4 regions of the Neobacillus sp. 19 genome follow, and region 1 is predicted to be linked to each of the others. Evidence: predicted binding sites of a transcription regulator. Region 1 holds the regulator's gene; each other region holds the start of a gene.
The links. Region 1 encodes Rex, which represses fermentation and respiration genes when NADH is low (regulators of the CRP and FNR family bind a similar motif). Its sites were predicted from a motif close to TTGTGAAATATTTCACAA; they were not measured.

Region 2: a site for Rex is predicted at 5,745-5,762, ahead of ACO1D1_RS12470 (cytochrome c oxidase subunit II). Genes of this name have one in related genera too.
Region 3: a site for Rex is predicted at 2,429-2,446, ahead of ACO1D1_RS13150 (formate/nitrite transporter family protein). Genes of this name have one in related genera too.
Region 4: a site for Rex is predicted at 5,953-5,970, ahead of ACO1D1_RS02150 (cytochrome C). Genes of this name have one in related genera too.

Annotation. Positions count from the first base shown of each region.
Region 1 covers NZ_JBMPZU010000099.1:121,675-129,306, reverse strand. The annotation lists gene groL (chaperonin GroEL) at 1-559, opposite strand, end outside; gene groES (co-chaperone GroES) at 772-1,056, opposite strand; gene ACO1D1_RS26955 (lysostaphin resistance A-like protein) at 1,372-2,097, shown strand; gene ACO1D1_RS26950 (YdiK family protein) at 2,094-2,294, shown strand; gene ACO1D1_RS26945 (cytoplasmic protein) at 2,551-3,258, opposite strand; gene ACO1D1_RS26940 (polymer-forming cytoskeletal protein) at 3,273-3,989, opposite strand; gene ACO1D1_RS26935 (YhbD family protein) at 4,002-4,625, opposite strand; gene ACO1D1_RS26930 (redox-sensing transcriptional repressor Rex) at 4,731-5,384, opposite strand; gene moaC (cyclic pyranopterin monophosphate synthase MoaC) at 5,416-5,913, opposite strand; gene ACO1D1_RS26920 (ABC-F family ATP-binding cassette domain-containing protein) at 6,059-7,632, shown strand, end outside.
Region 2 covers NZ_JBMPZU010000035.1:206,868-214,499, reverse strand. The annotation lists gene ACO1D1_RS12505 (homogentisate 1,2-dioxygenase) at 1-39, opposite strand, end outside; gene ACO1D1_RS12500 (fumarylacetoacetate hydrolase family protein) at 39-974, opposite strand; gene hppD (4-hydroxyphenylpyruvate dioxygenase) at 1,027-2,142, opposite strand; gene ACO1D1_RS12490 (ABC transporter ATP-binding protein) at 2,381-3,178, opposite strand; gene ACO1D1_RS12485 (ABC transporter permease) at 3,153-4,184, opposite strand; gene ACO1D1_RS12480 (ABC transporter substrate-binding protein) at 4,309-5,307, opposite strand; gene ACO1D1_RS12475 (hypothetical protein) at 5,516-5,644, opposite strand; gene ACO1D1_RS12470 (cytochrome c oxidase subunit II) at 5,858-6,394, shown strand; gene ACO1D1_RS12465 (cbb3-type cytochrome c oxidase subunit I) at 6,396-7,632, shown strand, end outside.
Region 3 covers NZ_JBMPZU010000040.1:24,013-31,644, forward strand. The annotation lists gene ACO1D1_RS13140 (hypothetical protein) at 1-263, shown strand, start outside; gene ACO1D1_RS13145 (VanW family protein) at 365-1,366, opposite strand; gene ACO1D1_RS13150 (formate/nitrite transporter family protein) at 1,572-2,390, opposite strand; gene ACO1D1_RS13155 (cation transporting ATPase C-terminal domain-containing protein) at 2,999-3,397, shown strand; gene ACO1D1_RS13160 (hypothetical protein) at 3,675-4,100, shown strand; gene ACO1D1_RS13165 (hydrogenase small subunit) at 4,202-5,056, opposite strand; gene ACO1D1_RS13170 (proline dehydrogenase family protein) at 5,296-6,285, opposite strand; gene ACO1D1_RS13175 (DHA2 family efflux MFS transporter permease subunit) at 6,472-7,632, opposite strand, start outside.
Region 4 covers NZ_JBMPZU010000010.1:131,982-139,613, forward strand. The annotation lists gene ACO1D1_RS02120 (FixH family protein) at 1-29, opposite strand, end outside; gene ACO1D1_RS02125 (ABC transporter ATP-binding protein) at 26-703, opposite strand; gene ACO1D1_RS02130 (ABC transporter permease) at 700-1,497, opposite strand; gene nosD (nitrous oxide reductase family maturation protein NosD) at 1,461-2,801, opposite strand; gene ACO1D1_RS02140 (hypothetical protein) at 2,803-3,372, opposite strand; gene nosZ (Sec-dependent nitrous-oxide reductase) at 3,460-5,325, opposite strand; gene ACO1D1_RS02150 (cytochrome C) at 5,349-5,795, opposite strand; gene ACO1D1_RS02155 (Crp/Fnr family transcriptional regulator) at 6,058-6,804, shown strand; gene bshB2 (bacillithiol biosynthesis deacetylase BshB2) at 7,056-7,632, opposite strand, start outside.

The DNA of each region.
Region 1 (7,632 bases):
CATCTAATTCAGTAGTGAAGCCTTTTGATTCTTCGATTGTGATAACGCCGTCGTTGCCCACGCGCTCCATTGCTTCCGCGATTAATTGGCCCACTTCTTTGTCATCTGAAGAAATCGCAGCAACTTGAGCGATTGACTCTTTGCCTTCGATTTGTTTTGAAATAGCTTTTAATTCTTGAACTGCTACACTAACAGCCTTTTCAATTCCTTTGCGGATACCCATTGGGTTCGCACCAGCTGTAACGTTCTTTAAGCCTTCGCGGATCATCGCTTGAGCAAGAACTGTTGCAGTTGTTGTACCGTCACCGGCAACATCGTTTGTTTTGCTTGCAACTTCAGCAACAAGCTTTGCACCCATGTTTTCGAATGCATCTTCTAATTCGATTTCTTTAGCGATGGTTACACCGTCATTTGTGATAAGCGGTGAACCAAATTTTTTCTCAAGAACCACGTTGCGTCCTTTAGGTCCGAGAGTAACTTTTACTGTATCTGCAAGTGTATCAACACCACGTAGCATTGCGCGGCGCGCGTCTTCACTAAACTTAATCTCTTTAGCCATTGTTCAAAAACCTCCTCGTATTTTCTAAACCATAATTTATTCTTAATATTCGATAACTGTCCAGCTCCAGCTCCCAGCAGCTAGTGTACTTCGCTCTTCTCCCTACGATAAGTTAACATCGGATCGCTAACGCTCTCCGTGTTTCCTTTATCTCAGTCGAAGTGCTCCAGTCCATACGCTGCTAAACGGTCGCTTGCGCCTTTCTATTCTAATTAGCTAATTACAGCAAGGATATCGTTTTCACGTAAAAGTAAGTATTCTACGCCTTCGTACTTCACTTCAGTACCAGCGTATTTTGAGAAGATAATGCGGTCGCCAACAGCAACTTCAAGTGCTACACGTTCTCCGCTTTCAAGTACGCGGCCAGTGCCAACGGCAACAACTTTTCCTTCTTGAGGCTTTTCCTTCGCTGAATCCGGTAATACGATCCCGCTTGCAGTTTTTTCTTCTGATTCAACAAGCTCAATGACAATGCGATCACCTAATGGTCTTAACAAATCAAACAACCTCCTCAAAATATATGTAATTCTGACTTATTAGCACTCTCTATGAATGAGTGCTAACACAATTATTATAATAATGAATCTGAAAATCTTTTGCAAGTATGAAGCATAAAATTTTACAAAAGAATTTTGCTTTTTTACAACCTTATCAAGTATGTGAAAAACTCGTCATTCTATACCTTCTTTTTGAAAAAGTTCTTCTAAATTGAAACCGTTCCAGTTTTAAGAGTAAAATGAATAATAATGATTGGAAAACTAGAATATGTATTCGTTAAACATACCTGAGTGGTTTATAAAGGAGATTAAAATTTGAAAAAGGAATATTGGATTGTCATCATTGTGTACCTTGCTATGCAGCTTTCTGGCATTATCGGCCTTCCATTGTTAACAATGGGTTTTCATGCCTTCGGAATCAGCCAAAGTTTGGCTGTCCCAGTTTGGCTGATTGCCAGTTTTTCAATTGCTCTATTCATCATTCTTTTTTTACTAAGGAAAGAAATGAAGGCAAACGATTTCGAAAAAAGAGGCGGTTCTTCCGCTGGCGCAGCGGTTATATGGGCGATTGCAGGCGTCTTCTTAGCTTATTTATCACAAGCCATAGCCATTATGATTGAAATACGCTTAGGTGTTGATATGGGTTCGGAGAATACGCAAAATATCCTTCGAATTATCGAAACCATGCCGGCTGCCATGCTTGTTTCCAGCGTCATTGGGCCGATCTTAGAAGAAATTGTGTTTCGAAAAATTATCTTTGGCGCTATGTACAAGCGTTTTAACTTTTTTATCTCGGCGTTGATTAGCTCGGTTATCTTTGCAGCGGCACATATGGAGTTTCAGCACATCCTGCTTTATTCGGCCATGGGCTTCACCTTCGCGTTCCTTTACGTTAAAACGAAGCGGATTCTCGTACCAATTTTTGCCCATGTCACGATGAATACCTTGGTTGTTTTGGTTCAAACTGTTTACAAAGATGATATTGAGAGATTGAGGCGTGAGGCTGAAGCGCTGCAAAACTTTATCGGAGGATTTCTATGAAACGTTCACCCTTGTTTTCCGGAATTATTTACTTTCTGCTTGGTGCAGTATTTACCTTCTTTGCCATCGACGACGTGCAAAAGAACGGCTGGGGCTTTTTCAGTTACCTGCTTGTCTTACTGGCAACATTTGACTTTGGCTCGGGTTTGAAAATGATGGCCTTTCATTTTAAATATAAAAACCAATTGAAAAAATAAGAAAAGGGATCCCTGCATTTCCATCGGAGTTGGGGTCCCTTTTTGCGTCTTTTTGTCAATAATTCGCTCCATCTATTAGCCGTGGTCTGATTCTGATACGTTTTTAGAAGCGATGCCCTTTATCAACAACCTTGAGCCTTTTATCGACAAATTTCACTGGTTTATCGACGTCTTTTGGACTTTATCAACGACTTTTAAACTTTTATCAACGACTTCGGGCCTTTTATCAACGACCATCCATTCCCGTAAATCTCCTCTAGATCTTTTCCGACATTTTAACCGTCGAATGCTTATCCTGAATAAAATCAGTCGAATATTCTACCCGGCCAATTTGACAGCCTGAACCGACTTTAACCAGTTTACCCCTGACGATATCTGCTGTCGTATTTTCAAGGAATACTTCATCGCCTTCAATTACCTTCACTACTAGTGACCCCTCATCCTTAACAAATGGAAGCAGTGATGTTTTTCTTTTAATTGTGATCTTTCCACCACCGATTTCCTCAGCCGAACTATTGCCAAAACGGAGAGCAATATTAATCGTATCCGCATTCAATAGACCTTTTATTTCAAATCCGCCGCTTAAATCAAATCTCTCATATTCGACGTCGCCGCCCACGGATATACTGCCCTTTATATTAGCTGTTTCACCTGAAAGCCGCTCACCCACTTCAAGAGTCCCAAGGATCTTGATTTTTTTCAAAGCTGATTCACCAGCAATGGACAACGTCCCCATTACCAACATGTCACCAGACTCCATTTTCCCCATCACTACCGTTTCACCGATCACTTTTACAGATCCGGCTTTCACATTCTCCAATGCCTCACTCGTGCCGTATATATGAAACGTAGAACATTCTACATTACTTTCAATCGTCCCTTCCCCGCGGATGCTCACCTTATCGTACCGGCCGCCAGGATAATTGCCTGAACCATTGATCGTCAGATTTTGACCTTTTTCCACTTCTTTCTCCCCCTTTATATCTTTCTCGACTCTTTCACAACTGCCTTTTTGTCAACTGAAAGCTTTCCGCTATATTCAACAAGACCAATCTCACATTTTGGCCCGATGGTAATCTCGTTGCCGCGGACAACAGCCGCCTTCGTATTTTCTAATTCGATTTTGTCCCCTTCGATACATTCCGTTTCCAGCTGGGTTTGAATAAACGACTTAAATAATCCCATTAATGCCGGTTTGTCTTTAATACGAATGGTTTGCCCGCCTATTTCTCTAACTTTGCACTCTCCAAAAATCTTAATATCCACTTCATCCGCATTTAAAAGCCCGCCAATGATAAACAGTGACTCCGCTTTAAACGATTCCGCTTCACAATCTCCCTCAACGGTCAGCCTGCCCTTAATGCTGATTTCCTCCGCTTTTAGCTTTCCTCCGACAGAGGTCTTCCCCGCCACGTTGAACTGTTCCGCGTAAAGGTTATGTTCAATTTTCGCCGTTCCATCGACTGATAATGATTTACAGTCAAGATTTCCTTTCACTTTTCCGTTTCCGTTAATCTTAGCTTTGTTCGTTACAACATTTCCATTTACCGTTCCCGATCCATTGCAATCGAATTCGACACAGTCGATATCACTGTTAACGGTTCCTTTGCCATTGATGGTTACATGGCGAAATTGCCCGCCGTTTGCCGAGCCAAAGCCGTTAATATTCAAGTCTCCCCTTTTTTGCGTATCCATGATCATTCTCCTTTATAATAACTTCGCCTTAATCTCTTCCATACAGTTCACGAGTGAAAGCTGAACCATCACTTTCGTCCCTTGGTCAAACTGAACAGCTTCCGCATTGATCAGTAATAAACAGGATGAAACCCCCAGTTTTCTCGTCAGCACTAACTCAGCATTTTTTTGTTTGATCGATCCCCTATGATCCTTTAAGACTTGAAGCAGCATTTTCCCTTCATCTAGATTAACTTCTCCGGACTGCAGCAGCTTCTCTAATACATAGACTTCAAGAATTCTTGAAAAATCAAAATGTGTTCCGCCCTTTTCAGTTTCCAAATATACGTCCATTACTGCACTCGAAACAATGTTACGCTCCAACAGTTCCTCTTTCGTGAAATGCAACTCTGTTACGTTAGGTGAAAACATGTCAGCCAGCTCATCCAATGATAGGTTTTCTTTCATCGTTTGAATCTTATCAATTCGCTCTAAAATCTTTTCTCTTGGAAAAAAGGTTTCCTGCCCCGTAAACGTTGATTTTCGAATAAACCAGTCCTCAGGAATTAGATCCTTTCTCTTCCAGCGATACAGCTGACCGTACGAGATTCCTGCCATATCTAATAAATCTTTTTTCGAAATTAACCCCTCGCTCATTTTTAATATCCCCTTTCTGGTTTTTAATGTAACATAACACTGTTACGTTGTAAAGAAGGCAATAAAAAAACTTTCCACAATTTCTGTGAAAAGTCTTAATCGACATTATTCTTCTATTTCCACTGTCGGATAATGCTTTAAAAAGTAGACCAGTGACTGGAGTTCTACTGCCAAGTCAATGTGATGTACCCTGATTGAGGATGTGACATTTAACCTTGCTGGGGTGAAATTTAAGATCCCCTTTACATTGGCATTCACAAGCCGGTCCGTGATCATCTGTGCTGCTTGGGCTGGAACGGTTAGAATGGCAACATGTATGTCTTCCTCCACTAACACTTTCTCCAACTCATCCATGTGAAAAACAGGTACTTCACGAATCATCGTGCCCATTTTTGCCGGATCGACATCAAAGGCACAGGCAATTTTTGTGTTATTATTTTTTAAAAAATTATAGTTTAAAAAGGCTGTACCAAGATTCCCCACCCCGATTAAGGCAACCTTAGTCAATTCATCCTGGTCAAGTGTTTTACGGAAGAATGTTAATAAGTAATTGACATTGTATCCATAGCCCTTTTTCCCTAATGCGCCGAAATAAGAAAAATCGCGTCGAATCGTTGCCGAATCCACTTTTACCGCTTCACTTAATTCTGCTGATGAAACCCTTTGCTTGCCTGAACTATGCAAATTTTTCAAAAATCGATAATAGAGGGGCAGCCGTTTGGCTGTCGCCTGTGGTATCTTCATCGTTTCATTACTCATATTCTCCCACACCCCTTTTGAATGTATGTTATTATTTCACTTGTTCCGTTCGCTTGAAGTCACCGTTTTTTCCGCCAGTTTTCTCGACTAAATAGGTTGGCCCAATGACCATCCCTTTATCAACTGCCTTACACATATCATAAACGGTTAATGCACAGGCCGAAGCAGCTGTTAGCGCTTCCATTTCCACACCTGTGTTCCCTTTTGTCTTAACAGCTGCAGCAATATGTAATTGAACCTGATCTTGCCCGCCCTCTTCCCATGTAAAAGAGATATTTACCCCTGTTAATGGAATCGGATGACACATCGGGATCAAATCCCACGTCTTTTTTGCAGCCATGACTGCTGCAACTTGAGCCACTGCTAGCACATCGCCTTTTTTCATTTCTTGGTTATTTATTTTTTCAAAAATTTCTTTACTGACCGTTATGCTGGAATGAGCAAGAGCGGTACGTGCCGTTTCTGGTTTATCACTGACATCGACCATCTTTGCTCTGCCCTCTTCATTAAAATGTGTAAATTCTGCCATAAAAATATTCCTCCTATCCAAAAATAATACACTATTTTTCCTAAAATGTGTGTGAAACTTTGAACTTTTTTGATAGCCATTGGCTTTATTGCCCGTAATCCGGTTATACGGTACACTATTAGTATGTATATAGAGGTGAAATTAGATGATTTTGTTACAGGTTAATCAATTACAAAAATATTATGGCGCTGACCTTATTTTATCGAATATAAAGCTGGAATTACAAACCCGTGACCGTGTCGCCCTCGTCGGCCGCAACGGCGCAGGAAAATCGACATTATTGAAAATTATTGCCGGTCATTTGTCACATGATGGCGGTGAGATTATAAAGCCGAAAGAAGTGACCATCGGCTATTTAGCGCAAAATACCGGACTTGAGTCCAAATTATCTATTTGGGAAGAAATGTTGACCGTGTTCGAACCCTTGCGTGCAATGGAAAAGTCACTGCGCAGGCTGGAAGAACAAATGGCCGACCCTGCTATTTTCGAGGACCCTGTTAAATACGAACGGATTTTAAAAGAATATGATCTGCTCCAAGTAAAATTTAAGGAGCAAGGGGGCTATCAATACGAAGCCGATATCCGCTCCGTTCTGCATGGCCTTAACTTTCACGACAGCACCCTGATGATTTCCAGTTTAAGCGGCGGACAGAAAACCCGTCTTGCCCTTGGAAAGCTGCTGTTAACGCGTCCCGACATTTTGATTCTGGACGAGCCTACCAACCATCTCGATATTGATACATTATCATGGCTCGAACAATATTTACAGAGCTATGATGGCGCGATTTTAATCGTATCTCATGACCGCTATTTTTTAGATAAGGTTGTGACGCAGGTCTATGAGGTATCCCGCAAGCAAATCGGGCGGTTTCCCGGGAACTACAGTGCCTACCTTGAGCAAAAAGCGGCCAATTATGAGCGCGATATGAAACTCTTTGAGAAGCAGCAGCAAGAAGTCGCTAATCTGCAGGACTTTATCCAACGAAATTTAGCGCGGGCTTCGACCACGAAGCGAGCGCAAAGCCGCCGGAAAAAGCTCGAAAAAATGGAGCTGATGGATCGTCCGCTTGGGGACGAAAAATCGGCAACCTTCTCGTTTGAAATTGAAAAACAAAGCGGGAATGACGTTTTAACGGTGGATTCACTTGCCGTCGGGTATGAGGGTGAGATGGTTTCAGAGGACATCACCTTCCGCGCCTATAAAGGAGAGAGTATTGCTCTTGTTGGTCCGAATGGAATCGGAAAATCGACACTGTTAAAAACCATCATAAAAAAATTGCCCGCACTTGCTGGATCAGTTTATTATGGAACAAACCTTTCAATTGGTTATTATGACCAGCAACAGGCCGAATTAACCTCCAATAAGCGTGTCTTAAATGAACTCTGGGATGATTATCCGTTAAAAAGTGAAAAGGAAATTCGGACGGTGTTAGGTAACTTCCTCTTTTCCGGCGACGATGTGTTAAAAATTGTCTCCACGTTAAGCGGCGGTGAAAAAGCCCGATTGGCGCTGGCTAAGCTGATGCTGGAGAAAGCAAATGTGCTGATCCTTGATGAGCCTACGAACCACCTTGATCTGGACAGTAAGGAAGTTCTCGAGAATGCCCTGATGGATTATCCTGGGACGATTCTGTTTGTTTCACACGACAGATATTTCATTAACCGGATTGCCACTAAAGTGTTGGAATTAAGCCGGCACGGCAGCACAGAGTATCTTGG
Region 2 (7,632 bases), on a different contig from region 1:
TCGCTTATGTGGAACCTCACCCATTTGGCGGTAATACATCACTTCACCTCTATTCCATCAATAATGGTATTCTTCAATCTGCCTAAATGATCGATCTCCAATTCTACCTGATCTCCCGGTTCAAGCCAGCGATGAACGTGCTCACCCAGCTCAAGAATGCATCCCGTGCCGACAGTTCCAGAACCGATGATTTCACCCGGATAAAGTGTAACGCTTTTTGATGCCCTTGCAATCATTTCTCCAAATGAAAAATATATGTCCTTTAGATTCCCTTCTGATAGCAGTTTCCCATTCACCCAGGCTTTCATGGATAGATCAAAGCCATTTCCTTCTTTTAATGATTCTAGTTCATCTTTTGTTACTATCCACGGCCCAATGGAGGTTGAAAAATCCTTTCCCTTAGCAGGCCCTAGACCCACCTTCATTTCTTCCTTTTGTAGGTCTCTTGCGCTCCAGTCGTTTAATATGCAAAAGCCAAATATATAGTCATCTGCCGCTTCCTCAGGGATATCCCGGCCTTCTTTCCCAATAACGCAGGCAATTTCCAACTCATAATCAAGCCACAGACACTCTTTTGGTTTAACAATAGCTTCACCGGGCCCCTTTATGGCCAGGTGATTCGAAAAATAAAAAACAGGGATTTCATACCACTCCGGAATCATTTCGAGTCCGCGGTTTTCCCTTGCCGTTTTCACATGTTGCTCGAAGGCATAAAAATCACGGAAGCTTCTAGGTACGGGGAGCGGTGCTTTTAATTGAATTTCACTTAAACGGTAAATTCCTCTTTGCCCGCTTGTTAATGGAAAAAGACTAGCAGCTTTCTGTCTATTTTCTTCAGACTTTTCGAGAAAATCTAGTAGGTTATTAGGGAGGCTCCCATCAGATGCATCGTGCATATCCACTACATGCTCATCATCTACTAACCATCCTGCACTGATTGATCCATCTTTTTTCTCAAAGGTAACAAATTTCAACAACCTCACCCTTTTTCCGTATTGTGAGCCCCTTTAATTATTTGTTTATATTCTATAGGTTTCCGCGTCTTTCCTGCTCTCGTTCTATAGATTCAAATAATGCCTTAAAGTTCCCTTCACCAAACCCACGGGCACCTTTACGCTGAATGATCTCGATAAATAATGTTGGACGGTCAACGATTGGTTTTGTGAAAATTTGCAATAAATATCCTTCATCATCACGGTCTACCAAAATATCCAATTCGCGCAGCTTTTCAATTTCTTCATCTATTTTACCGATCCGTTCACCTAATGACTCATAGTAAGTACCTGGCGTTTTAAGAAACTCCACCCCATTCTTCTTCAAAGTGGCTACAGTAGACACAATGTCCTCTGTTAAAATCGCTAAATGCTGTACACCAGGGCCATTGTAAAATTCCAGATATTCTTGGATTTGTGACTTCCGCTTACCTTCAGCGGGTTCATTGATTGGGAACTTAATCCGGCCGCCATTATGCATCACCTTTGACATAAGAGCAGAATATTCAGTCGTGATATCTTTATCAGAGAAATGTTTCATTTCCTTAAATCCCATGACCTTAGAGTAATATTCAACCCACTCCTCCATCCGCTCGACATTGCCAACGACGTGGTCAATTCCAATTAGTCCTGCATCCTCAAAAGGCAATGTTGATGTATAGGATTCATATCCGGGCAAAAACGCTCCTTGATAATTTTTCCGTTCAATTAACGTATGGATGGTATCGCCGTATGTACCAAGAACGGCTTTCTTGACAACACCGTTATCATCCTCCATGTCAAATGGAGCTGTAAGGGCAATTGCTCCCCTGTTTACCGCTTCTTCAAAAGCTTTCTCCACATCATCAACCAAGAGGGCAACGTCTTTGACACCATCACCGTGTTTTTTAACAAACTGAGCAACCCTGCCGTCTTCTGTATATGAACCAGTTAGAACCAGACGGATATTTCGTTGCTGCAAGCAATAGGAAGCGGTTTCGCGATTACCAGTTTCGAGGCCCGAGTAGGCGACAGGTTGAAACCCATAAGCCGTACAAAAGAAGTGACATGCCTGCTTGGCATTGCCTGTGTAAATCTCAATATAATCTACATCCCGCACCGGAAAAAAGTCATCTGCAAGCTGCTCTGCTCTTACCCTATTTTCTTTCATCTAGAAACCCCCATTAAAGTAAAAGTAATAATATTCAGAATTAATTCTAGATGAGAAGGTGTTGTCTTCTCAAGGGCGGGATGTAAAGCAATAACGCTTTTTGGTGTTAAAGATTGTCTTGGATTGCCTGAAGAAAAAAAGAGAAACATGCCTATACGATGCATGTTTCCACTAATTATATGTTATTAAAGTTTTTATTGATTACGAACAATGTCTTATTTTGTAAAAAAATTTTTTCCTACTGCGAAAGAATGGCTCGGTCGCTCGCCATTTGAACACCACGAATTCTTTTAAATTCACTCAACAGGCTTTCAATTGTGAGGTTTCTCTTTTCATTCTCATTCACCTCGAAAATTATTTGCCCTTTATCCATCATGATTAATCGATTTCCAAGGTCAATAGCTTGCTGCATATTATGGGTAACCATTAATGTCGTAAGATTGTATTTATCCACTATTTCCTTTGTTAGGTTTGTAATTAACTCAGCCCGGGAAGGATCAAGTGCTGCCGTATGTTCATCAAGAAGCAGGATGGATGGTTCCGTGAAAGTAGCCATTAACAATGAAAGGGCTTGACGCTCCCCACCCGAGAGCAAGCCGACTTTTGCACTTAAGCGGTTTTCTAAACCCAAGTGCAGCGATTCCAATACCTCCCTGAAATATTCCCGCCTCTTTTTCGTCACTCCCCTTCTTAATGTTCTCGTTTTATTTCTTGAGTAGGCCATCGCTAGATTTTCTTCAATCGTCATACTAGGAGCCGTTCCAGCCATTGGATCTTGAAAGACACGTCCAATCATTTTTGAACGGTTAAACTCCGTCATATTGGTAATGTTCTTTCCCCCGATTTGAACTTCCCCTACATCAGGAATTAATACACCGGAAATGATATTCATTAAGGTTGATTTCCCCGCACCGTTACTTCCAATTACTGTAACAAAATCCCCTGGCTTAAGCGACAGGTTCACATGATTGATAGCGATTTTTTCATCCGGCGTTCCCTCATTAAAAATCTTATGAATCTGATTTAATTGCAGCATGCTGATCCCCCTTCGCCCCAGCGGAAGCATTGATGATATTCATTCTTTCAGATTTTCTGCGCGCCTTCCGCTTTTTCTCTCTAGAACTGTCAATTATCTTAGGAGCTGTAAGTGCGATAATAACAATTAGAGCAGTAATAAGTTTCATGTCACCTGGGTCCAAGAAATCAACACGCAGTGCTAAAGTAATAACAATTCTGTATATTATCGCACCACCAACAACTGCAAGTGTCGTTCTGGCAATCGTTTTAGTGCCAAATAAAGCTTCACCAATAATGACAGAAGCTAACCCAATGACAATCATTCCAATTCCCATGCCAACATCGGCAAATCCGCCTTGTTGAGCAATCAGTGCACCTGAGAAAGCTACCAACGCATTGGATAAACCAAGGCCAAGGACGACTAGAAGGTTGGTATTGGCAGATAGGCTGCGAATCATTCGCTTATTATCACCTGTTGCTCTTACAGCAAGACCAAGTTCTGTTTGTAAAAACCAATCAGTAAGAAATTTAATCATAAAGGTAACAATAATCATAAAAATAAGAATGCCCCATGTTTCCGGCAGGCTGTCGCCTAGACCAACCACCGCCAGAAAGTTATTGAAAAATGAGTCAATTCCCGTTTTTTCAAAGAAATCACTAATTTTTGTAAAGGCTGTATCTGTATTTAATAAAGGAATATTTGCGCGTCCCATGATTCTTAGATTAATTGAATAAAGCGCAATCATCATTAAAATTCCTGAAAGTAAGTTATTAATTTTTCCAAAAGTATGCAAAAGCCCTGTGATACATCCCGCTGCAAAGCCGGCAAATAAAGCTGCAATCGTAGCGATAAATGGGTTAACACCATTCACAATCAATACCGCAGAAAGAGCAGCTCCAGTTACAAAACTCCCATCCACCGTTAAATCTGGGAAATCCAGAATACGAAAGGAGAGATAGACGCCCAGTGCCATAATCGCATAGATGATGCCTGCCTCAAAAGATCCAAATATGGCTGTAAACATTGAGTTCATCCTTTCTCTAATTCTTTAGACCTAAGAAAAACATGCACTTAGCCCTAATATATTCATATGAACGAATCAAGGAGTTAACCTTCGAAAAGGCTTCCTCCTTGAGAAATTTCAACTATTATTTTCCATCATAAAACTCACCGAGTTTACTCCATTCCTCTTTCACTTGAAGGCCTTGTGCTTCAGCAGCCGCTTTATTTATTACTAGTTTCAGACTGCTTGGAAGCTCAACTGGAATCTCAGAAGGCTTTTTCTTTCCTGTTAAAATGTCAACTGCCATTAAGCCAGATTGGTAGCCAAGGTCGTAATAACTGAAGCCGCTAGCCGCCACTGCGCCTTTTTTCATGGAATCAAGCTCGCCTACAAAAAGAGGAATTTTTTTGCTGTTGGCTACTGCAATCACGGAATCTAGTGCAGTTACCACCGTGTTATCTGTCGGAATGTAGATGGCATCGACACGGCCGACTAAGGATTCAGCAGCCTGTTTCACTTCAGAAGTATTGGCAACAGAAACCTCGACGAGTTTTGCGCCCTTCTCTTCAACTAACTTCTTTACTTCTTTTACTTGTACTTCTGAATTCGGTTCACCGGAGTTATAAATCACTCCGATATTTTTTGCTTTTACTTCATCGGTAATAAAATGGATGGTTGTTTTCGTTGCTTCTGGATGATTGTCAGTTGTTCCAGTTATATTTTTCCCCGGCTTATCTAAAGCTTCAACCAATTCAGCTACCACAGGGTCTGTAACAGATGTAAAGACAATTGGAATATCCTTTGTCGCATTTAGCGCAGCTGTTGCACTTGGTGTAGCATTAGCGAAAATCAAATCTACCTTATCACCGACAAAATTCTTAGCGATGGTTTGAACATTGTTCTGGTCTGCCTGAGCATTTTGCTCATCGAATGAAACCTTAACCCCTTTATCCTTTAAAGCCTTTTTAAATCCTTCTGTTGCAGCGTCTAAAGAAGGATGAGGCGCAAACTGACTAATACCTATCTTGAACTCCTTATCCGCTTCCCCTTTTTCCGGGTCTCCAGCAGATTCTTTACTGCCGCAGCCGGCTAGCAACAGCATTCCCGCCAATGCAATGGACAGTGCCTTAACTTTTTTCCTCATTCGTTTACATCCCCCTAAATATTTTCTAAAAATTTAATATATTAGAAATTATTCTAGTATTTTTTTCGACCAAAAGCAATAGAAATCGCAAAAATATTTTTTTGCTTTAAAGCGACATAATATGTCAAAAAAAAATGCCATCTACTTTGAGTAGAAGGCATTTAGGGCTGTATGTAAACTTAGGAATGAAGGTATAACGTGATCTGCATCACCAATCCCGGGTTTTCTCTAGTAATTGATCAATTTCAACAAGGTTCATTTTATGACTGTTTTTCTCAGATGTTAGCTCTGAGGTACTTTCGAGTAATTTGTCAATATCAATTAATATGGTTCCCATCGTCTAACCTCCATAGAATTTTTGTTTGGTTACAAAATGATTCGAACTTCCCTTACAAATCATGGGGGTCTTTTTCTTTTTTAACAGATTACTAGCAAAAGTATGATATAATTCACTATTTTTTCACAAAAAGCAGTTTACAATGAGAAATGAAATCAGATAAGTGGTTGGGGGACCGCTTGTGCTGAGATTCATATAATGGGAGGGGAAAATATGTACCAATCTATCGCGTGGTACGCTACCTTGTTTTTCGTTTTCCTCATTGCACTTGCTTTTTCATTCGTGTATGGGGAATCACGGAAATTAAGAGAGTATGGACCGATTCAAGAAAAGGGTTACAAAATTCGCAAGTTTTATTTCCTTGGCTTACTTGCTATCATGGGGTTTGCTTCAGCCATTTCATTAAGTAAACTTCCATATCATAACCAGCATGCACTTGCTAAAGAGGATGGCAAAATTGTTGATGTTACGGGAATTCAGTTTTCTTGGCAATTAAGTAATGAAAACTTTACGGTTGGGGAGCCGGTTCAGTTTCGCGTCACAAGTAAAGATGTAACCCATGGATTTGGTCTTTATGACACTAAAATGGAGCTCATCGCTCAGACACAGGCAATGCCCGATTATACAAACACAGTTACGATCACATTTGACAAACCAGGCACATATAAAATTCTTTGTTTGGAATATTGCAGCGCTGGTCACCATGTGATGATCAAAGACATTGTTGTTAAACCAAAAGGAGGTAAATAATATGGAAAGTAAAGCTCGGAACTCGATCAAAAAAGGCGTTGCTTTATCATTAATGGTTACCTCCGTTGTTTTGGTATTAATGATGATTTTCGGGGTAATTATGCTTTTGAATCAAGGGAATATCGTTAAAATTCCTGCACAGATGTTTTATAAGGTGATGACGATTCATGGAACCGGAATGATTGGGATTGCAGCTCTCGGTGGAAGTGCCATCATGTGGTACTACCTATCAAAGTATATCCATTTGAATCATAAGATTTTTTTTACTAACCTTGCATTGTCCTTGATTGGTGTAGTAATGATTTTAACTGCCATTTTTGGCTTTAATTTTTCGGACGGCTGGACATTCCTGTACCCGCTGCCATCGTTCTCAGCAAAAATTTATGGTACAACTGGTGCATTATTGTTTTTATTTGGCCTGCTCATTTTAGGTGTTGGTTATCTTGTTATGTATTTTTACATAGCTGCCCGACTGATTAAAGAATATGGCGGGTTAGGAAAATCACTTGGCTGGGATTATATTTTTAGAGGTAAAAAAGGATATGGGCCTCCTGCCGCAGTGGTTGCAACCACAATGGTCATCATCGCCAATTCAACTGGTGTTCTTGCTGGTGCAACTGCATTGGTTCAATCGATTTTAAATATTATGAATCCTAATCTTACTTTTGATCCAATGCTGGCAAAACATTTAACCTATGCTTTTGGCCATATTTTTGCAAACTGTACGATTTATATGGCCGTAATTGCCGTCTATGAAATATTATCTGAGTATACAGGGCGTCCATGGAAATCAAATAAAGCCTTTTTGATTGCCTGGAACTTTTCAACCCTTTTTACATTGATGATTTATACACACCATTTACTCATGGATTTTGCCGTGCCTAGATGGATGTTGATTATCGGACAAGTTTTTTCCTACGCAAACGGACTCCCGGTAATGGTGGTTACCGCATATGGTGCGTTAATGATTGTCTTCCGCTCAGCTGTAAAGTGGGATTTCGCTTCCAGTATGATGTTTTTAGCGATGTTCGGCTGGGTAGCAGGTGCGGTCCCGGCCATTATAGATGCGACCATTGTCGTGAACCACGTGATGCACAATACGAAATGGGTACCAGGACATTTCCATACCTATATGGGAATGGGTGTGGTCGCAATGATTTTTGGTTTTATGTATTATTTCAATAAAAAAGAAGGCACCCAAAAGCAAACTGGACTTGATAAAATTGCCATTTCCATCT
Region 3 (7,632 bases), on a different contig from region 1:
GTGGAAAAGGGACCGTGAACGGCAGCTCCAAAGCGGAAGAAAAGCAACTATCAGGAACAGTCCTTAGGGTCTATAAAGAAAAATCCGGCGATTTCACAATTGTTTCCTTTCTCCTTGACAATCATAAAAACTATCTGATTTCGTCAGAAAAAGCTCCATTAGCCATCTATCTAAAAGAAGGGGATCGGGTATCAGTTAAGTACCTTGAAACAGGTGAAGAATTCCTGCCTGCAAAAACCATTGTCATCGAGGGTCTGGAATGAGCTAATTATCATAAAAGCAGGAGGATCCGAAACGTCTCGGATCCTCCTCTATTCGTATAACGGTACTGTCGATTACTAGCTGCATCTATTTATTTGCAGTGCTAATTCCCCTTTGCGATCAGGCTTTGATAGGCTGCTGACGTTCTCACCTCAACCGTTAATTTCCCTTTGTCATAAATGGTCTTTAGAATAAACGGTACTCCTGTTGTATTTTGAAAGCGAAAGTCTTTACCGCCATAGGATACTGTGGCATCCCGACCTGCAGGCACATAACCGACGGATAAGGAATGATGATGCTTCTCTACATAACTTACACCCACTTGGTCAACCGCATTAAATAAGGTGGAGGATGTTTGGCAAATGCCACCGCCAATTCCATCGACTAATTGCTTATTAACGATCTCCTTAGCCGGTTGATACCCATGTTCAGCATCACTCGGTCCCACAGTTGTATTAAATGAAAAAATATCCTGAGCCCCGACAATAATTTGATCGATCGCTTGTGCTGAAAGCTCAATATTCTTTGAGCGGCCAGCCACGCTGCTATTGAAGTAAGTCGTAAAGGAAGCAACCACCACTTCATTTAAATGGGCAGCCTCCTCAGGTTTATAACCACTCTCTGTTACTGTAAGCGGCAGTTCCACATCGCCTCCTTTAATGGATGCTGTCATTAATCGATCCACTAATTCGGCTTCATCCAAAATGATTTGTGGTTTTCCTTTTATAATTTGACCATTCGCATCGATTTTATCAAGTTCCATTCGTTGGTCATAACCGGTCGTTGTGTCAGTGCCTCTCGCTAAATCTTTCGCCCACTTCTCCAAATCCTTTTTATATACGTCCGGTTCTGTCCCAAATCCCAAATCTAGAGGTAAAAATGTTTTTAATATGCTTTTCGTATTTGGGTCGATGACATTCACTATAATTGGCTTTTGCTCTTCAACCTTTGGAGTTTCTACTGCCGGTTTTTGTTCTGGCTTTTTTTCCGGTTCGATTGCCCTTTCTTGTTGAATGGAATCTTTAGAGGTCTTTTCTGTACAGCCCGCTAGTCCTAGCAAACTACCAATAACAAAAATTGAAATTGCCCATGTCCGTGTAGCCATTTCCCTCAACTTCTCCTCTTTCCCTGTATTCTTTGATGTCCGACTAAAATCCCGTAAATGCAAAATTGGGAATACTTCCATTCACCCATTTTATTCCTGCCGGCATGTCAATATTACAGAGAGATTACACAGTTCAAGAAAAGTTGAGGTGCCTTTTTACGATATAAAAAACAGCAGAACAACCGCCCTGCTGATAAAAATATTTTTACCCCACTTTTTCCATTGACTTAATCATCTTTGACACGGTAGTGGCAGATTCATTTTTTCTATAGGCATACCAATATGCTATCGCAATAAAGATCGTTCCGCCTACAGCATTTCCTAAAAAGACCGGAACAAAATTATCCAAGTAGGCCATCCAACTAAAATGGCCAGCAAAGATGGCTGCTGGGATGACAAACATATTCGCTACCACATGCTGAAATCCGATTGCCACAAAGGTCATCGTTGGAAACCAAATACCGGCAATCTTACCGAACATGTCATTAGCACCATACGAAAGCCACACGGCTGCAGAAACAAGCCAATTACAGCCAATTCCTGATATAAATGCTTGGAGAAAGGATGCCTCAAGCTTGTGTTCTGCAATACTAATGGTCTTCCCAAGGTATGGGGCAGTTTCGGTAAGCCCAACAAGATGACCGAAAAAGTAGGCAACAAATATGGCACCGACAAAGTTACTGACCGAAACAAGAAACCAATTAACGAGTATATGCCTAGTAGAAACCTTGCTTGCCATCCAAGCAAGCGGGACGGCCATCATATTCCCCGTCAACAGTTCTCCCCCGGCAAGCAGCGTAAGAATAAGACCGATTGGGAACACGGATGCACCGATTAAACTGCTTAGCCCCTCTAAATGTGGTGATAAAGGTGCTGTAACGCGGATGAACAATAAGTAACCTATTGCAATAAATGCGCCTGCTTCAAAACCTAATATCATTGTTTGCACAAGAGAGTATTTTACTTTTTTTACGCCATTTTCGACAGTCAATTCCAAAATGTTTTCCGGTTTACTGAATCCCATATGTACTTCTCCTTTTGTAATTTCTTATCACTTAAAGTTTGTGAAATGATTAACATACCTCTATTTTATAGTACTTTCGCCATCAATCCTGTGAACATTTTTTAACATATTAAAATTCTGCCAAAGCTTTTATAATCCTTTTAAAAAACATAGAAAAAACAGCCCTATGGAAGGCTGTCTTGGTCTGAATTATTTACTTTGCGGAACTTTGCGGAATGATTAGGATGGGCACTTCTGAATTTCGACTTGCTCATGAGAATTGGAGACCCCACACAGCAAATTTGTAAAATGGCCAATGAATTATTGGTTAAGTACATTGAATACTGCAAATCGCGTGCTATATTGTGAAGTTTCGAACAATTTATGACATTATTAGATGTTAATCAGTTGTACACCCCCTATCTATGGTTTAATGAAATTAGCTAGGTTTTCCATCTCAATTTATTGGAGAGTGAAAATACCATGTGGTTTTCCAAAAGTATTGATTTGATTTTGGCGGAATTGAGGACTGACCCTTCTTCTTCATTGAAACAGCAAATTTAAAGGGAAATCCTACTGAAATTGCCCTCGTTGTTGCGGCAAGGCAGCATGGGTTTATTAAATAGGGATTGGACACAAGCTATCAACGAGTCTTCGAAATCCCCTTTGATTCTGAACGAAAAATGATGGCCACAGTCCATCAAAATGAGGGGCGTTTATTCGTGATGGTAAAGGGGGCGTTTGAAAGCATTCTTCCATTAACATCCTTTTTAGTTTGTCTAAACTTAAGGAACAATCATAAGTCACTTTTCAGCATAGGACTATTAACGAATAAATATTTATTGGGTTCGATATCAGGGGGAATTTGTATTCAAGTGGCATTAGTGAATATTCCGCTTTTCAATCAAATTTTTGAAATCAACAACTTAACTCTAAGGGATTGGCTGTTAGTTCTAACCCTGCCGCTGCTGCCGGTGATATTCAATGAGCTTTGGAAGGCCGGAAAGCGAATCTTTGAAGCTACATAAAATGTACCGAAGTTGAACATAAACGGAGCAAACAGCTGCTGAAAAATCGGCTGTTTGCTGTCTTAATATTAGGTAATTCGACAAAAATCTACATCATTCCAAGTGCTCATCACTTTTCTGCATTAAAGTGTGGTATAATAGATATGATGTACTGCATGCAGAGAGCCGTAAAGATAATAGTCGGCGTAATATAGCCACTTTTTTATAGTTTCCAACAATATGTAAACTGCCCAATGATGAACTTGAGATAGAAATGAATGTAGAAAAGGTGGTATATATGGAAAATTCAATCGAAACTGTTTATTTCTTAGAGAATCCTGAGAAGAATATCATTAAGTTTGCAACTGGCACACAGCTGCGCTACGAGGATGTCATTAAAGAGGTTTTTGGGGTGGCATGTATCAATGATCTACACATGATGCTCCAATATAACAAAAGTTTCCAAACAAGCATCTGTAAAAGTTATGGAATCAGTGAAAAGAAGATTACCCTGGATAAAATCATCCGAGTTGCATCTAAAGCAGATATGCTTCGGTTAAAAAAGCAAATGATAGAAGCACAAAAAAATAATATGAATGAAATACATCACGAAGAAGAATACTCCATCCGATGCCCTTTCGATTCCATCATAAAACTCCAAGAAGGACTTTACCAATGGGACGACGCCAATTTCTCCTACAGCGCTGTTACAAATGGTGCCTGACACCCTTTCTTGTATTATGATAGTTCTTATATTTGCATCATAGGAATATTCAATGGGGCGAAGCCGAATGGTTCCGCCCTCAATTTTTTTGCTCAATTCCTTCATTTCCGTTTTCTTTTTACTGTGCCACAGAATCCTCCTTTGTCCCAAAATCCCTTTTCCGAGCATCCAATACACGAAAATCCCGCAGCAATACAGCGGTCGTACCCCATTGATTCGCAAGCATTAAATGCTGTTGGGCCTTTACAGCCCAACTTAAATAAGCAATATCCTTTCCTTGTTCCCTCATCATCATAGCTTTCCACAAATAGTTTTTGATCAAAATAGGGTTTACGATGGCATGTCATATGGACTGTTTTCTGATAAAAAACCATAGGCCGCTTCTTTTTGTCAAGTTCAGGCAGTTCCCCATGAAAATGAATATGTAAGAGCGTTCCTATTATGGCCTCCGGAATCGGCGGGCAGCCCGGAACAAGCGCAACGGGCACTTCCTCAGGAATCACCGCCATTACATCCTCAGCATTCGTTGGATTTAAACCAGCAGCTGGGATACCACCCCATGCCGAACAGCTTCCCACGGCAATAACCGCCTTGGCATTTTTTGCGGCATGATAAATCTCTTCTCTTACTGATTTTCCAGCTATCATGAGAAATTCATCACTGCCGGGAACACTTCCTTCAACTGCTAGTACATATTCCCCTTTATATTTCTCAAAAATAGATTCCTTATGGGCTTCTACATGCTCCCCAGAGGCAGCGGAAAGCAGTTCACTATATTCCAATGAAATGAAATTCAACAATGTATCCAATGTACTTGGTTCAAAAGACCGAGTAAACGCCTCCTTGCAGCCAGTACAATCAAGTGCACTAATCCAAATAACAGGAAGTCTTTGATCTGTTTTCATAAGCATCTCTTCACTAACGCTAATTGCTTCTAACCAATTATAATCTGCCATACAATCATTCTCCCTTTCATTCGATTTTTTGAATTTACTTGTTCAATATTTCACATAAAACACTTTGAGTTGCTCGCTAATGGGCTATAGTTCAAGTGTATTGCTTAAGTTGAACCATTGTCTATTTCTTTTGAAAAAGTTAAAAAAATGTTCTTTAAAATATACTCAAGTTAAAAATCTAGAAAATCAAAAAAGACTCCCCGGCATAATTAAATGGCGGGCAGCCTTTTAATAATAAACTATTTCCGTTTTTTCTTCTTATCCTTAGACGTGGTCATTCTACCAATTAAAAATGCCCCGGCTGCTACACCGATGATTGTATTGGTTTTTTTATTAAAAACTTGCTTGGCAACTAGATTTAAATTCTGTGGTCTTTCAGCAAGTCGTCTCATAAAATACCCGTACCAATCGTTACCAAAAGGAACATACGTACAAAAGTTATATCCTTCACTTGCTAAATTTAGCTGCATCTCTTTCCTAAAACCATAGAGCATTTGGAATTCATATTTGTCTTTTGAAATATTATTACTTTTTACAAAATCTTTTACATGATTGATAATTCTATGGTCATGTGTGGCAATAGAAGTAAATTTTCCATTTAATAAATGCCATTCGATCAACTTGATATAATTGGCATCGATGTCTTTTTTATCTTGGTAAGCGATTTCTTCCGATTCCTTATAGGCTCCCTTTACAAGTCGAATCCGGAAGTTTTTATATTTTTCAACGTATTCAAGCGCATTATGGAAATAGGCCTGGATTACGGTCCCTACATTCTCAAATTCAACCGATAGGTCGTCCAATAAATTGAAAGTAAGTTCAAGGTGTTTAAAATCTTCCATATCGATATTGACAAACATATCAAATTGGCTTGCTTGAGCGACAATTTCCCTTACATTGTTCAAACAGAAGGAATAATCTATATCCAATCCTACCTGGGTTGGTTTAAGCGAAATATGGGCATTGACCTGATTCTCATGAATGGCCTCAATGACTTTCAGAATTTGTTCTTTTGCTGCTGTTGCTTCTTCTTCTTTAAAAACAAATTCTCCCAAATTATCAACAGTACAAGAGATACCGCGGGCATTAAGTTCTTTAATGCTTTTGATGACTTCTGGTATATTCGTGCCAGCTACTACGTTTTGCGCCCCCATTTTTAAGCCATATTTTTTTGCTGCACTATTAAGAAATTGGTTTTGGGATAAGCCCATGAATAGATCTTTCAACATCGCGATTACTCCTTGCTGTTGTTTTTTTATCATTATTATAGCATACGCTTTCAATAAAATTTATTTTGAGAATTTTCGGAAATAAAACGCTTTCTTACAAAAAAAAAATAGAAAAAAGCCCACTTCCAAATATGAAATGGGCTTATAAGCATAATGCTAATGGTGCAAAGGGTGTCAGGCACGAAATTAGTTTTCTGCTAATTTCGTCGTGACTTTTTTATTGGCGGCATTAGAGGTGCTGCCTCCTTTTAGTTCATCCCCTGCTTGTTTGACGCGTTTGATAAAGAATGCAAGTATTAGTGCTACGATTGAGATAAAGGTAGCGATTAGGAAGGAGTAATTGATACCATCTAATGTTGCCTGCATCATTATCTGTTGTTTCATTTCAGTAAGTGCCGCTGGTGTCGGTTTCCCAGTCAAATGTTTCATAGCCTCTTCACCAAGTATCTTCCCTTGTGACTCTGCTCGGTTTGACATGATTGTGACCATTAAGGCAGTACCAATCGCACCAGCAACCTGATTTAATGTATTGTTCATAGCTGTCCCATGCGGGTAGAACTGCCTTGGTAATTGATTTAGACCATTCGTCGAAACTGGCATCATAACCATAGACATCCCAAATGCACGAATTGAGTACAAAATGATTAGATGTGTATAGCTAGTATGAAGTGTTAACTTACTAAAACCATATGTTGTCACCACAATAATCGCTAAACCAATAACCGCCAATATCCGGCCGCCAATTTTATCAAATAATTTCCCTGTGACTGGTGACATAAATGCCATTAAAATGGCCCCAGGCATTAACATTAATCCTGCATCCATTGGTGAGATGCCTCGAAGGTTCTGCACATAAATTGGAAGCAGCAGCATACCGGAAAACAAAGCCATATTAACTGTCATTGCTATGACTGATGACAATGCAAACATAGGGTATTTATAGACCCTGAAATTTAATAATGGCTGTTCTATTTTATACTGACGCAAAATAAATACAAACAATGAAACAACACCCACTATAATTGTACCGTATACTTGTGGGTTATCCCATCCCTTACTTCCTGCAGAACTAAAACCATAAAGAATACCGCCAAAACCAATACTTGATAATAGAAGCGATAAAAAGTCGAGCCGGATATCGACTTTTTCTTTTTTATCTTTAAGCAAGAAAATACCAAGTAATAAAACAATGATGGCAATTGGTGTAATAAAATGAAAAAGCATTCTCCAGTCATAATGTTCAATAATCCAGCCTGATAATGTCGGACCAATTGCTGGGGCAAACATTAAAATCAGGCCAAAAACACCCATCGCTGCTCCCCTTTTTTCGATTGGGAAGGCTACGAG
Region 4 (7,632 bases), on a different contig from region 1:
AGCACCGCGGACAACAGTCGTTTTTTCATGGTTTCATACCCCCTAAATGATGTGTCTCTAAAAATTCTTCAACCGTGTATTTCTCCATTTTTCCCTCATTTAAATAGACGACATGGGTACAGATCTGGCGGATTTCATCCAGATGGTGTGAGGAGAGTAAAATCGTTTTATCATGAAGGGAACGAAGTACCTCCAATATTTCCTTTCTTCCCATCGGGTCAATGCCGCTTGTCGGTTCATCCAGTATCAAAATACTTGAATCCTGATAAAGGGTAATCGCGAGGCCAAGGCGCTGCAGCATCCCTTTTGAATACGATTTAACCTGCACGAGACGGTCGTCCCACAGGCTGACCGAACGCAATACCTGTTCCATCCGCGCTGCGTCTGCCGTTCCGGAAACCGCCTCTGCAAAAAAGGTCATATTCTCTAAGCCCGTCAGCATCGGATAGAGCATAAACTTTTCCGGTAAATAGGCAATCGCCTTTTTCCATGCCTCATTTTTTTTGCTGACTTCCGCTCCGTTAATCGCAATCGAGCCTTGTTTCACGGGCAATAACCCAAGCAAACTATTAATAAACGTCGATTTGCCTGCGCCGTTGCGGCCGACCAGCGCGCAAATTTCATGTTTGCCGATCTCAATCGTGACTGAATCTAGGACCTTCTTTTTCCCGAAGGATTGGTTTAACCCCGTTACATTAATCATTCGTACCCCTCCTTGCGGTTAAAGGCAATCGCTGTGCCAAAGGAAACAGCGAGCCAGATGATGAGATTTCCCAGTAAAAAGAACACCGGCTTCGTCCACATGAACTTCTCCAATAGCCTTGACATATGGCCGAAGGAGTACACGCCCATCCCGGTTTCTAAGAACATCCTGACGGCCTGAAGTGGATTTAAAAAGTAGGCCGCTGAAAATAGTTTCACATTTTCATGGGTGACATCTGGTAAAAACGACAGCAGCATAAAATCATGCAAGAAGAAAAAGTAAAACCAGACAAAAATCGTGTAGCCGATAATCTGCATCCTTGAGCGGCTAAAGCTGCCGATTGCTGCTCCCATTTGCAAGAAGACAAGGCTTAGGCAGATAATCGCTGCGACAAAGATCAGATAGCTTTTGAAATCGGTCGCAAAATTAAATTTTAGCAGGAAGAGATAGAAGAAAAACCAGATCAATAGCGGAACGAGTACAACGATATACAGTCCAAGGCTTTTCCGCACCAGGAAGCTGGCATAATTGTCTTTTTTCGTTAACAGCATGATTAATGTTTTTTGTTCCTTTTCCTGAAAGATCGAAAAGGCGCCGATAAACAAGCAGAGAATCGGGATAAAATAAATGATTGTGTCGAACAAATTAATTAAGAGAACATAAAAGCCTTTATCAAATGAAAGGACAGAGGAACGAAATAGTATACTGATTGAAATGAGAACAATGATGCTGACGCTGAGCCACAGTCCTTTTCCTCTTATGTTTTCCTTCCATTCCTTCCAAATGTAATGCATAGTTGATGTCTCCCCTTTAGTAAAATCAATCCCGCAGCAAGCCCCGCCACAACAAACCAAATGACTTTTGAGCTGCTTTTTGCGGCTGCCAGCGGGTGCGGATCCTTAAACATGATTTCATCGTTATTCAGTGTCGCGTTTATTTTTTCATAGATGGTGATGGCAGGGCTTTTTAAAAAAAAGCTGGTTAATTCTTGCTCCTCAATCAGCTGATGAAGCGAAGAGTGATAGATGACCGGGAAATCCCCGATACCGTCTTGATTTAAATCGGTGAGCGGGAACGAGCTGCCCCAGTCATTGCCCTTGCCGTTCTTGCTCCAGGTATTTCGTTCCCCCTGTCCGCCAAGGGTAACGGCCGGAATTGTGTTTTCCGATAGTTTATTCAAGGTAAAGATTTGGTCATTGGAACTGGCCCAAAGCTCAATCCCAATCTGGTTTTGGATCATGCGGTTGCCCTTAATCGTGTTTCTTGTTGCCTGGTCGATGTACAGGCCGCGCTGGTTCATGTAGAACGTATTATGAGCTATATAATTATCATTGGCCTGCAGGAGCAGAAGGCCGAATGATTGATTTCCATAGTTAACGATAAATTGATTATCTTCCAGCTTCAGCTGATTCGAGTTCATGATGGCTGCACCGCCTTGATTCATGGTGAAAATATTTCGTTTAAAAATATTCTCATCAGAATACATGTAATGTAAGCCATACCGGGTGTTGCTGATATTATTTTCATAGCTGTGGTTGTTGTTGGCATAATCAAAGAACATCCCGTCACGGGTGCCATCAATTGTATTGTGTTCCAGCAGGTTATCATTTGCGTAATAAATGTGAAGCCCATTTCCCTGAGCGGCAATTTCGCCTTTGCCCAGCCCTTTAATATCGTTGTAGCGGATTTTATTATGGTGTGCCTGGCTTAGATAAATCCCGTGAAAGGAATGGCGGATCCTGATGTGTTCAACGGTATTGTTGTTTGTGTAAATCTTGATAGCGGCATATTCCTCGGCCGAGTTCCGGTTCATACTTCCATGGGTCACTGTCAGCTTGCTCAGCTTCACATTTGGCGCTTTAACGGAAATGACGTTCCCGGTTCCGTCTCCTTTAATCACGGTTTTCTCCGAGCCAATCATCGTCAGCGGTTTATGAATGACAATATTGCCCTCGTATGTTTTATTTTCAAGCTGTAAGACCGCCCCCTCTTTCATGGAGTCGATCAATGCCTGCAAGCTTTCGGCTGCCATATATTTTTCTGGTTTTACCAAGATAAAAAGAGAAAAGAGAAAGATTAGGAGCGTTAATTTTTTCATGTTACTTTCGATCCTTCCATAGCGGAATCAGTAATAGAATAAACGCGGCAATCAGGAGATAGGCCCCGATGCCAAGAACACTGTTTGTGACAAAGTTGGCGACTGTATTATGTCCGATAATCGGCGGTACAAAAGGGTCAATCTTAATCGGTGCGTCCGGGCTTAAATTCGTTCCGAAATCGTGAAGCGCTTTTCGGAGGTCGAGAACACCGATAATTCCGCCAATCGTGAGTAAGCCGATCAACCCATAAAGAACGGATTTTTTTCTTAGAATGGCGGTGATTAGCGTAAGCACGACTAATCCCCCAACTAGATAGATTAAATAACCCAGTTCAGGGAAGTTCTCTTCACTAAAGTTTGCCATGCCGATGTAGTGGTTCAGGCCGTTGACAATATCTATTTCCCCCTCGAGCTTATTCGGATACACAATGATATTTAACCCTTCCGGATATTGCGGGGCAAAGAAAATCATTTTCCACCACGGGAAGAAAATTGACACCACCATCAGGATGGCTGAAAGGGCAATAAGTATAGCAGAGATAGCAGATAATTTGTTTCTCTTGGCATTCAAGTTAACCACTCCTTTTATAGTGAAAACATTTGATAAGAGAGATGGGTATCAAGTTTGTGAAATTGATACCCATCGCCTGCCAACATATTAATTCTTAGGTTTAACTAGGAAGTAACCGGTCATTTCCTGATGCAGGGCAGAGCAGAAGTTTGTACAATACATCGGATAGGTTCCGGCTTTATCGGCAATAAATTTCAATGTGTTCGTCTGTCCAGGTTGTACTTCCATGTTTAAGTTATAGCTGTTGATGGCAAATCCGTGCGTGATATCCTCATCAAAGTCGATATTGGTTAAATGGATTGTGACTTCATCGCCCTCATTGACTTCAATCACGTCAGGGCGTTTCGCTTTGGCGTCAAAGATAAATTTTGACCGCATCGCGATGCCGTAGACATCAACTTTGTTGCCATTCCGGACAATCCGCGCGTCGTCTTTCTTGTAGACGGCTTCTTTGTTCTTTTCATCTTTCGGATAGACTTCAATCGGGCTCAGCTTATCGGCTTTAATGATCTGTGCATAGTGTGGCTCAGGGTTCACCGGTGCCGATTGAATCACCTTCATCTTGCCGCTGATATCAATTAACTGCATCGATTCAGGGTGTGAAGGACCGACAGATAAGTAGCTGTCCTTGGCAATTTTATTTAAAGCAATCAGCCATTTTCCATCAGGTGCAACCGTGTCGCCTTCAGCTGCGACAGAGTGTCCCGGGGAATATTGAACAGGAACACGGTCTAAAGTTTTACCTGTTTTCGGATCCCATTTCACAATTTCAGAAGAAATGAACATCGTTGTGTAAGCCATTCCTTTGTCATCAAACTGGGTATGAAGCGGTCCAAGGGCATTTTCAGGGTTGACTTCTCGTTCCATGACAGATTCATATTTTAATATTGGAATCCCATTGCGGTCACCGGCAAAGTCTTGTTTTTCCACTGCCTTAAATGCCTTTTCAAATGAGAAGACCGTCATTGAAGGGGCAAGCTTACCGGAAGCGATGAAGTGTTTACCGTCCGGTGTGACATCCACGCCATGCGGTGATTTTGCAACCGGTACTAAATAAATACCGCCCTTTTGTTTTTCAGGGAAAATCATCTTTTGGCCGCCAACATCCTCGTACTTGCCTTCCTTGACCATTTGCTCAAGCTCTTTCCAGTTAAAAAGAACAATATAGTCACGGTCAGCCTGTGAAGCGTTGATTTCAAGGTTGGTTGTCGCTTCTTCTGTGTTGTAAGTCGTCATAACCGCCCAGTCAGCAGAGCCTTTTTTCCCGGCATCTGACAGGTCATAGGACCATGGCGGAAGGGCAACCTGGTAGGCGATATTGAGTTTTTGATTGTTTTGGTCAAATGTGACGGCACTCATTACACCGCGGTATTTTGTGCTGTAGTCGTCAAGTGATTCATATTTTTGCTCGAGCGGCACAGCGAATCGGGTTGGCAGGAACATATACTCCGTATTTTCTGTGACGAACGCCGCGCAGTGCGGGCCGCTTGTATTTGGCACTTTAATAATGTCTTTGACGGTAAAGGTTTTTAAATCCATCGCCGCTGCCCGGCTGTTGCCGACATCTGTTGCAAACATGTATTTTCCGTCATAATCGCCTTTTGTTTCCGAGAAGGCCGGGTGATGCAGGTCGCCCCATGTGTAATCACCCATTAATTTCTTCGAGTGCTCATCAAAACCGTAACCGGTTGCAGAATCTGGCGAGAATACCGGCACTGTCCGGATGTGACGCATCGACGGAACACCGTAAATAAACATTTGTCCGGAGTGACCGCCGGAGGCGAATAAATAGTAATCATCCTTTTGCCCGAATGGCACATATACCTTTTCTGCATCGCTCTTGTTGCTTGAAGCTGCTTCTGTGCCCGTTTTTGCGGAAAAATCAGCAAACGAGATTGTGGCGGCAACAAAGCCGGCCAGTAAGCCAGAAGCGATTGGAATCCATTTTTTCATTCCATTTACACCACCCTATGTGCTTATTTTTCAGATGCTTGTTTAAGCATGTCTAATACTTGCTGAAGTTCGTCATCTGTTAATGGGTTTCCGCCAATTACACCTGACATAACCGCTGATGTCGGTTCTTTTAAGAATTCTTCAATCGGTTTCCCATGCTTTCCTTCGACATTTTCAAATGCCTTTGAAAGGTCCGGTCCTGTTGCCCCGCCCTTTAAATTAAGTGCTTCAACGCTGTGGCAGCCTAGGCATCCTTTTTGATTCAGGATATTGTCATCACTGGCTGAAGCCGTTGTTGAATCTGCCCCTTTTGTATCCTTCGTTTCCTCTTTGGCTTGCTCGGGCTTACTTGTTTCCGTTTGCACCGTTTGTGATTCTTTACCGGAATCCCCCATGACATCAAACACTAGATAGCCAATACCAAAGCCAAGCAAGGCACTGATAACAAAGCTAATCAATACTTTTTGCAATGTTGCCCCTCCTTTTTGTCAAATGAACACCTTCATCCTAAATGCTTGACAATAGTAAATTTGTGATGTTCCGCACACTTTTTCAGCAATTTTTGAACGTTCTGTGAAGGGGAATGGGAGACGTTAGATAAATGCGGGGTTTGAAAAATTGAACGTTTTGTGAATCTCATCACTTCATTGGAGGATAAAGTGTTTTACAATTGATGGTAACTATCGTCTAATTGGGAAATGCAGAACGCAAATGTGAGAATGGGTGGTGGAAATGATGAATCAAGCGGATTACCTGAATGATCCAAACTTTGCCGTCTATAAGGGGGCAAAACATAGAGACTTACTAAAAAAGATTGTCATCTTCAAGGACTTATCCGATAAATCGCTTCGTGTGATTGAAAAGCGCATCCAGACATACGAGTTCAAAAAGGGGAAACAGATTATTGCGGAGGATGAGGCAGCCAAAGGGGTGTACTTTGTCGCTTCCGGGTCGGTAAAACTGACAAAACAGGATGAGAACGGAAATGAAATCATTGTCTGTATCAAGCAAAAAGGGGATATCTTTGCAGAGGCCTGTTTGTTTACCAGAAAGACAGAGTACTATCCGGCGACAGCTGTGATGCTGCAGGACGGGGAAATTCTCTATTTAGATAAGTATGAACTGGAAAGGGATTTATTTAACCATCCTGAGCTTGCGATGCAAATGATTTGCTATATGAGTGATGCTTTGAGGGAAATGACGTCCCAGCTGCGGGATGTGGCCCTGCTGGATGTGTATGCGAAGACGGTGAAGTCACTTGAGCGGCTGGGGAATAAATTTAATACCGGAAAAAACCGCTGGGAAATTGAAATTCCCTTAACGGTGCAAGAATTCGCGACCGTTGTCGGCACGACGAGAGAAAGCGTCAGCCGTGTGTTTTCGAAATTGAAAAAAGATGGCATTATTGATTTGAAGTCGAGGAAAATCGTTATTCTTGACTGGTGCTCGCTGTGTACTCTGCTGCATCGGGAATACTGAATTTTATAGTTTGACGTTACTGGCGGATAAGCCGTATTCACTGTCGGATAGTTTGACGTTACTGTCGGATACGCTGTATTCACTGTCGGATAAGTTGGCGTTACTGTCCGATACGCTGTATTTACTGTCGGATAAGTTGGCGTTACTGTCGGATACAAAGTAATTACTGTCAACTAGCCTTTTATTATTCAAAAAGCTAGTTAATTTAAACAGCTAAAAAAGAAAAAAGGCCCTTCGCAAGTGAAGGGCTTTTAATCTGTAAACTGATACGACCAAAATCGTTCGTTATTGATCCATACCATGACTTGCGGGTCTTGATTTTTCAACTTCTCTTCCATGTCTTTGAACATCTGCTCTGTCTGTGAGCGGTGTGCTTGAATGGCAGCGAGCTTTGTTTGGTTGACAGGGGTAATATCGTTGATGATGTTCGCCTCTCCAAGCTCCTCGACACAATTATTGGAGAAGGCCACACAGTGTAAGGTCGGCCTTGCGGCGGCAGGTATTTTCCCAACAGCCCTTACGACCGCCGCACCAGTGGCGTCATGGTCAGGATGGACGGAGTAGCCGGGATAAAACGTGATGATTAGGGATGGATTCACCTCATCGATCAGCGCTGTTATCGTATTTGTCATGAAATCTTCATCTTCAAATTCAATCGTTTTATCGCGGAAGCCAAGCATGCGAAGGTCCTGGATGCCTAAGACCCTTGCGGCTTCCTTTAATTCTTCTTTTCTAATTTTCGGAAGGTTTTCCCGATTGGTAAACGGGGGATTTCCCATGTTGCGTCCCATTTCCCCTAAGGTTAAACAAGCATATGTAACAGGGGTT